Regions from separate parts of the Enterobacter sp. C4G1 genome, predicted to be linked through region 1. Evidence: predicted binding sites of a transcription regulator. Region 1 holds the regulator's gene; the other holds the start of a gene.
What was found. Region 1 encodes CRP, which controls carbon source genes, mostly activating them, when cyclic AMP is high. Its sites were predicted from a motif close to ATGTGANNNNNNTCACAT; they were not measured.

Region 1 (4,200 bases):
GGCAGCCTCTTCCCGAACCTACCGACGTGCTATTTTATGAAGGATTACATGGCGGCGTGGTGACCACGCAGCATGATGTGGCGCGCCACGTGGACCTGCTGGTCGGCGTTGTGCCGATTGTGAACCTGGAGTGGATCCAGAAGCTGACGCGCGATATCAGCGAGCGCGGTCATTCACGTGAAGCGGTGATGGATTCGGTTGTTCGTTCGATGGAAGATTACATTAACTTCCTGACGCCGCAGTTCTCACGCACCCACATCAACTTCCAGCGCGTGCCGACGGTAGATACCTCCAACCCGTTTGCGGCCAAAAGCATTCCTTCACTGGACGAAAGCTTTGTGGTTATTCATTTCCGCAATCTCGAAGGCATTGATTACCCCTGGCTGCTGGCCATGCTGCAAGGCTCATTCATTTCGCATATGAATACGTTGGTGGTGCCGGGCGGGAAAATGGGGCTGGCGATGGAACTGATTATGTCACCGCTGGTGCAGCGGTTGATGGAAGGTAAGCAGATCGCGTGATCCTTTTCCCTCTCCCCGTGGGAGAGGGTTAGGGTGAGGGCATCAACGCGTATGATGCCCCTTGCATTACGCCTCGATCACTTCATACGAATGCGTGATTTTTACCGCTTTCTCCAGCATTAACGCCACAGAGCAATATTTCTCCGCAGAAAGATCCACCGCGCGTGATACCGCAGCGTCTTTCAGCTCTTTGCCGGTCACAATAAAATGCAAATTGATGTGCGTAAACAGGCGTGGCGCTTCTTCACGGCGTTCAGAAGTGAGTTTTACTTCGCAATCCGTCACGTCATGACGACCTTTTTGCAAAATCGACACCACGTCAATTGCGCTGCAACCACCCGCCGCCATCAGCACCATCTCCATTGGGCTTGGTGCTTTATCGCCGGAATTCCCATCCATTAAAATCTGGTGTCCGGAAGCGGATTCGCCCAGGAACGTTAAACCTTCAACCCATTTCACACGCGCTTGCATATTCATTAACTCCAACGTTGCATTTTTGGTGACAGATTACGCGTACGTTACATTTCTCGCAACGGAAGGCGACCTGCATCATGCTGAAGCGAGACACCAGGAGACACGCGACAAAAGCTATGCTAAAACACTCTGGATGCTACAGTAATACATTGACGTTACACATGTATGCAGAGGACATCAAACTTTACTGGCTGCGACTATTACGACAGCCGACTTCCCAGGGTATGGGTAAGAATTCGATTGCAACCCCAGAGTCTGGATGCATCTTATGACTCTGGTGACAGCTTATAACAGAGGATAACAGCGCATGGTGCTTGGCAAACCGCAAACAGACCCGACTCTCGAATGGTTCTTGTCTCATTGCCACATTCATAAGTACCCATCGAAGAGCACGCTGATTCACCAGGGTGAAAAAGCGGAAACGTTGTATTACATCGTCAAAGGCTCGGTGGCAGTGCTGATCAAAGATGAGGAAGGGAAAGAAATGATCCTTTCTTATCTGAACCAGGGCGATTTCATCGGTGAACTGGGCCTGTTTGAAGAAGGCCAGGAACGTAGCGCCTGGGTTCGTGCAAAAACCGCGTGTGAAGTGGCCGAAATCTCCTACAAGAAATTCCGTCAGCTGATTCAGGTTAACCCTGACATCCTGATGCGTCTTTCTTCGCAGATGGCTCGCCGCCTGCAAGTCACGTCTGAGAAAGTGGGTAACCTCGCCTTCCTGGACGTAACGGGCCGTATCGCTCAGACTCTGCTGAACCTGGCGAAACAACCAGACGCAATGACCCACCCGGACGGAATGCAAATTAAAATTACCCGTCAGGAAATTGGTCAGATCGTGGGTTGCTCCCGTGAAACAGTGGGCCGTATTCTGAAAATGCTCGAAGACCAGAACCTGATCTCCGCCCACGGTAAAACCATCGTGGTTTACGGAACACGTTAATTCCGGTCAAACGGCGTGCCATCGCAAGGTGTCACGCCGTTTTTGTCTCTACTCCCCATGTGGCGCAGGCTAATTTATCACCCGGAAGTTAACTACGCACTGCGACAAACGCTGGTGTTGTGCCTTCCTGTGGCCGTGGGTTTGCTGCTGGGCCATCTGCAACAGGGTCTGTTGTTCTCCCTGGTTCCTGCCTGCTGCAACATTGCAGGTCTGGACACACCGCATAAACGTTTCTTCAAGCGCCTGATTATTGGCGGCTGTCTGTTTGCAGGCTGTAGCCTCGCTGTACAACTGCTGCTTGCCCGTGATATTCCGCTTCCCCTGATCCTGACCGTACTGGCCATGACGCTTGGCGTGACCGCTGAAATCAGCGCGCTACATGCCCGGTTGCTGCCCGCGTCGTTGATTGCCGCCATCTTCACGCTGAGCCTCGCCGGGAATATGCCGGTGTGGGAGCCGCTACTCATCTACGCGCTGGGAACCCTGTGGTACGGCGTGTTCAACTGGATCTGGTTCCGCCTGTGGCGCGAACAACCGCTGCGCGAATCGCTCAGCCTGCTCTACGTGCAGCTTGCCGACTACTGCGAAGCCAAGTACACCCTGCTCACTCAGCATACGGATCCGGAAAAATCGCTGCCGCCGCTGCTGGCGCGCCAGCAAAAAGTCGTCGATCTGATTAGCCAGTGTTATCAGCAGTTGCACATGCTCGCCGCCAATAAAAATCATGACTATAAGCGACTGCTGCGTATCTTCCAGGTCGGTCTGGATTTACAGGAACATATCTCTGTGAGCCTGCATCATCCGCAGGAGGTGCAAAAGCTGGTCGAACGTAGCCACGCCGAGGCGGTGATCCGCTGGAACGCCCAAACCGTGGCAGCGCGCCTGCGCATTCTCGCTGACGATATCCTGTATCACCGCTATCCCACGCGTTTTAACATGGACAAACAGCTGGGGGCGCTGGAGAAAATTGCCCATCAACACGCGGAAAACCCGGTGGGCCAATTTGCGGCGTGGCACTTCAGCCGCATCGCCCGTGTCCTGCGGACTCAGCGGCCACTTTACCCCCGTGACCTGATGGCCGATAAACAAAAGCGTCTGCCGCTGCTGCCAGCCCTGAAAAGCTATCTGTCACTGAAATCTGCCGCGCTGCGTAATGCCGCGCGTATCAGCGTGATGCTTAGCACCGCCAGTCTGATGGGCGTCGCGCTGCACTTACCGAAACCGTACTGGATCTTAATGACCGTGCTGTTTGTTACGCAGAACGGTTACGGTGCTACGCGGGTGCGCATTCTGCACCGGGCAGGTGGCACAATCGCGGGGCTTATCATTGCTGGGGTGACGCTGCACTTCCACGTACCGGAAGGCTATACGCTGCTGGGGATGCTGGCTGTCACCATGGTGAGCTACCTGATTATTCGCAAGAACTATGGCTGGGCGATGGTGGGCTTTACGGTCACTGCGGTATACACCCTGCAACTGCTCACGCTCAATGGCGAACAGTTTATTCTCGCCCGCCTGGTCGACACCCTGATTGGCTGCCTGATTGCCTTTGGCGGCCTGGTCTGGCTCTGGCCCCAGTGGCAAAGCGGGTTGTTGCGCCAGAACGCCCATGATGCGCTGGAAGCAGATCAACAGGCGATACGCCTGATCCTGAGCGATGATCCACAGCCTTCGCCGCTGGCGTATCAGCGCATGAAGGTTAACCAGGCACATAACGCCCTGTTTAACTCACTGAACCAGGCGATGCAGGAGCCGGGCTTTAATTCCCACTATCTGGCAGACATGAAACTGTGGGTGACGCACAGCCAGTTTATCGTCGAGCACATTAACGCCATGACCACGCTTGCACGCGAGCACACGATGCTGACACCCGATCTGGCGCAGCGCTATTTGCAGTCCTGTGAGATTGCCTTGCAGCGATGTCAGCAGCGCCTGGAGTACGACGCGCCGGGAGAAGCTGGAGATTCGAATATTCTTGAAGCACCGGAAACACTGACGCTTGGCCCAATGAGCACCCTGGAGCAGCATTTGCAGCGCATCCTGGGGCATCTGAGCACCATGCACACCATTTCGTCGGTGGCATGGCGTCAGCGTCCGCATCACGGGATTTGGTTAACGCGGGTATTAAAACGCACGCCGTACTAATTTTGCCGGCCAGTTTATCCGCGTACGATCTTCGCCACCGCGGCAGCAAAACGGTTTAAGCCGTCTTCTATGTCTTTGTCTTCAATCACCAGCGACGGCGCGAAACGCATCACGTCCGGC
Region 2 (4,200 bases), on a different contig from region 1:
CCCGGCAATAAAGTTATCTGATTTGGCCGAAATAAAGACCAGCCCACGAAGGTCTTTATTTTCGCGGATCTGCTTTAACATCGCCCGCACCTGAACACCAAACTCGGCCTTCAGGGTATTCATCTTTTCGCCAGGAACATCAATAGTGACAACAGCGACGTTATCGGGGCGAACATTCAGCGTAAATGCCGATGTCATGTCCATTATTCAGCCTCCACAACCATTGCCGCACCCAGCCCACCCGCCGCACAGGCGGTGACCAGCCCAAATCCGCCGCCGCGGCGACGCAGTTCATGTAATGTTTGGGTTATCATTCGCGCGCCCGTGGCCGCGAAAGGATGGCCGTAAGCGATAGAGCCACCCAATACGTTAAATTTGCTTTCGTCCACTTCACCGGTGGCGTTTGCCCGCCCCAGAACTTCACGTGCGAATCTGTCGCTTGCCAGAAGCTGCACGTTTGCCAGTGTTTGTGCGGCAAAGGCTTCGTGCATATCAATGAGCGTCAAATCAGCCAGCGTTAACCCGGCGCGCTCCAGTGCCAGTGGCGTAGACCAGGCAGGGCCTAACAGCATATCCTGCCAGACATCAATAGCCGTAAACGCGTAGCTGCGCAGATAACCCAGCGGTTTTATGCCCAGCTCTCTGGCGCGGGATTCGGTCATCAGGATCACAGCGGCGGCGCCGTCCGTCAGTGGCGTACTGTTGGCGGCGGTAACGGTGCCATGTTTGCGATCAAATGCCGGGCGTAGTTTTGCATAATCCGCCAGCGTCGACGTGCCACGAATATTGTTATCTTCCACAAGCGGTTCACGGTAAGGGGGAACATAGGCGGTCATCACCTCGTCGGCCAGTTTGCCTTCAGACCAGGCTTTTGCGGCGAGCTGGTGCGAACGGTGTGCCAACGCATCCTGCTGTTCACGCGTGATGCCATAGGTTTTCGCCATCTGCTCGGCGGTATCGCCCATGCGCAGACCGGTCGAATACTCTGCCACGGCGGGCGGTACAGGCATCAGGTCGCGTAAACGCAGGCGTGAGAAGAGTTTGAGTCGCTGCCCGGTGGTACGGGCTTTATTGACGTCCACCAGAATGCGGGCCAGCTTTTTACTAACCCCGATTGGCAGTACGGAAGAGGAGTCGGCACCGCCGGCAATTCCCGCGCGGATTGTACCGGTCATCAGGCTTTCCGCCACGTTGGCAACCGCCTGAAAACTGGTGGCACACGCGCGGCTGACGCTATAAGCATCGGTATGCACGTTCATGCCTGTACCCAGAACAATTTCACGCGCAATGTTGGGCGCTTCCGGCATTTGCACGACCTGGCCGAAAACCAGCTGTTCAATGACCTCAGGTGGTATTTCGCTGCGAGCCAGCATCTCTCCCACCACCATTTTTCCCAGATCGACCGCCGGGATGCCGTGAAACGCCGTTGCCTGACGCGCAAACGGCGTGCGCAACCCGCTGACAATGGCGATGCGGTCACCTTGTCGGGTGATAAGCGGTAATGCCTGACTCATAACACTCCCCTGTAAAATTCATGCTCAACGCAAAGTGGTCTGACCTGATAACAGTCTTAACCATTTTTTTACATTCAGCCAATCGGGGAAACGAAAAAGTGCGAGCTAAAACACAGAGAGGAAAAAGAAAATGCCCCTGCAAAGCAGAGGCATGGTGCGAGTTATTACGCCCTCTCTTGTGGGAGGACGCATCAGACCGCAGAGATTAGCGCAGACCCAACTGGAAGATCAGGGTTTCTGCTTCACAGGCGAATACAAAATCGATATCCAGCTGCACGCCGCCTTCAACCTCTTTGAAGGTCGATTTGATGTCGCACGGTTCGGACTCAACATCACGCGCACGCTTAGTCAGCGCTGCCAGGGTTTCGTCAGCGTCGGCACGGTTAGCGAACACACGGCTGTAGGACGCGGTGCAATCGGTGTTGTCCATGATGGTACCAACATCCATACAGCAGCAAACCGGGGTTTCATCAGCACTGCATTTACTCATAGTAGCTTTCCTCTGTATTCGCGCCGGGCGCGAGATAAACACGTTGCCGATATTTTACGCCCCGATGACCAGGTGCTCCAGCCGTTAATGGCGCAAAATGGGATAAGTGACCAATATCACGCTTAAAAATGATCTAAAACAAAAATCACCCTTTCGGATGAGATGCGATGGTCACATTTTTGCCAAGCAGATCTCGTTTCAAGAAACATATTGGAAAAACTTAATAAACAAACTTGCAACATCACATCTGGTCAGACCTATACTCACGCCACTGGTCTGATTTGTATGTTTTAACACAGACCCTACACTTCGCGCTCCTGTTACGGTATGTAACAATTTTTGAATAAAAATAACTCAATGAGGTTATGGTCATGAGCCAGAAAACCCTGTTCAAAAAGACTGCGTTAGCAGTTGCAGTGGCAATCGTCTCAACGTCCGCCTGGTCAGCGGGCTTTCAGCTTAACGAATTTTCTTCCTCTGGCCTTGGCCGCGCGTACTCCGGGGAAGGTGCAATAGCTGATGATGCAGGTAACGTGAGTCGTAACCCTGCGCTTATCACGATGTTTGATCGTCCTGCCTTCTCTATCGGTGCGGTTTATATCGATCCTGATGTTAACGTCACCGGTAATTCAGCCTTAACCGGCCAAAGTGCTAACCAGGACAACATCGCGCCAAGCGCGTGGGTTCCTAACATGCACTATGTTATGCCAATCAACGAGCAGTTTGGTTGGGGTGCATCCGTGACCTCAAACTATGGTCTGGCAACTGAATTTGGTGAAAACTACGGTGCCGGTATTTATGGCGGTAAAACCGACCTGCAAACCGTTAACCTGAACCTGAGCGGTGCCTATCGCCTGGATAGTAACTGGAGCTTCGGCTTAGGCGTTGACGCCGTTTATGCAAAAGCGAAGATCGAGCGTTATGCCGGCTCTCTGGGCCCACTTCTGGCAGGGCAGCTCAATGGCAAGGTTCCCCCTTCTTATCTGGATGGGATCAGCTCCCCGGACGACCAGATCGCGCACCTGAAAGGTGACGAATGGGGCTTCGGCTGGAACGCGGGTATCCTGTATGAACTGGATAAAAACAACCGCTGGGGTCTGACCTACCGTTCTGAAGTGAAAATCGACTTCGACGGCGACTACAAAAGCTCCATCAACCCGAACCTGAGCACCATTCTGGGTAATATGGGTATGACTGGCCTTCCTGCTGGTACCGGCGGGCGAACCGAGAACGGTTCTTTGTCGTTGCATCTGCCAGAAATGTGGGAAATCTCCGGTTATAACCGTGTAGCACCACAGTGGGCTATCCACTATAGCCTGACTTACACCAGCTGGAGCCAGTTCCAGGAACTGAAAGCCACCGGTGATAACGGCCAGACGCTGTTCTATAAAGATGAAAGCTTCAAAGATGCGTATCGTATCGCACTGGGTACAACCTATTACTACGATAAGAACTGGACTTTCCGTACCGGTATCGCATTTGATGATAGCCCGGTTCCGGCCGACAAGCGTTCTATCTCCATCCCGGATCAGGACCGTCTGTGGCTGAGCGCCGGTGCGACTTACGCATTTAACGATGACGCCTCAATCGACGTTGGCGCATCTTATATGCACGGCCAGAAAGTGAACTTCACCGAAGGTGAAGGCGCGGCGGCTTATACCTTCCACTCAGAAGGCAAAGCCTGGCTGTTCGGTACGAACTTCAACTACAAGTTCTAATCGCACAGAGATCAAAAAAGGTGAGCATTGCTCACCTTTTTTATTTACTGCGAATCGATATCTTTTAATTCGTTTTCGATTGCCTTCGCGTTTGGATTCTCTTCCGGCTTCAGCTTGCCACCATTGGCAATAAAGTCGTGATTCTGGAAGTACGCTTCACGAACCATGATGTACGGATCGGAAGACTGGCGCAGCAGACCGTCGGAATCCAGCAACTGGGCACGGGTTTCAATACCTTCAACCGTCCATTTCCCAATTGATAGTGGCCACGTCAGCCACGATAGCACCGGATACAGCGTATCGACCATATCGCCGCCATCATCACGGACAGTAAAGCTGCCGTAGAATGGCAACTGCATATACGGACCATAACCCACGCCGTAACTGCCCAGGGTACTACCAAAACGGTGTGGTTGTTCACGTTGCAGTTTCTGGTTCGCCATACCTGCAACATCAATAAAGCCGCCCATACCCAACA

Region 2: ACT9TW_RS21540 (YfcZ/YiiS family protein) is a predicted target of CRP. The motif match lies at 2,109-2,126, and genes of this name have one in related genera.

Annotation. Positions count from the first base shown of each region.
Region 1 is NZ_JBQVVV010000001.1:661,026-665,225, forward strand. Features, by position in the region: gene ACT9TW_RS03265 (phosphoribulokinase) at 1-521, shown strand, start outside; gene ACT9TW_RS03270 (OsmC family protein) at 588-992, opposite strand; gene crp (cAMP-activated global transcriptional regulator CRP) at 1,303-1,935, shown strand; gene ACT9TW_RS03280 (YccS/YhfK family putative transporter) at 1,993-4,080, shown strand; gene argD (bifunctional acetylornithine/succinyldiaminopimelate transaminase) at 4,095-4,200, opposite strand, start outside.
Region 2 is NZ_JBQVVV010000002.1:1,608,730-1,612,929, forward strand. Features, by position in the region: gene fadJ (fatty acid oxidation complex subunit alpha FadJ) at 1-204, opposite strand, end outside; gene fadI (acetyl-CoA C-acyltransferase FadI) at 204-1,514, opposite strand; gene ACT9TW_RS21540 (YfcZ/YiiS family protein) at 1,720-2,004, opposite strand; gene fadL (long-chain fatty acid transporter FadL) at 2,376-3,722, shown strand; gene mlaA (phospholipid-binding lipoprotein MlaA) at 3,767-4,200, opposite strand, start outside.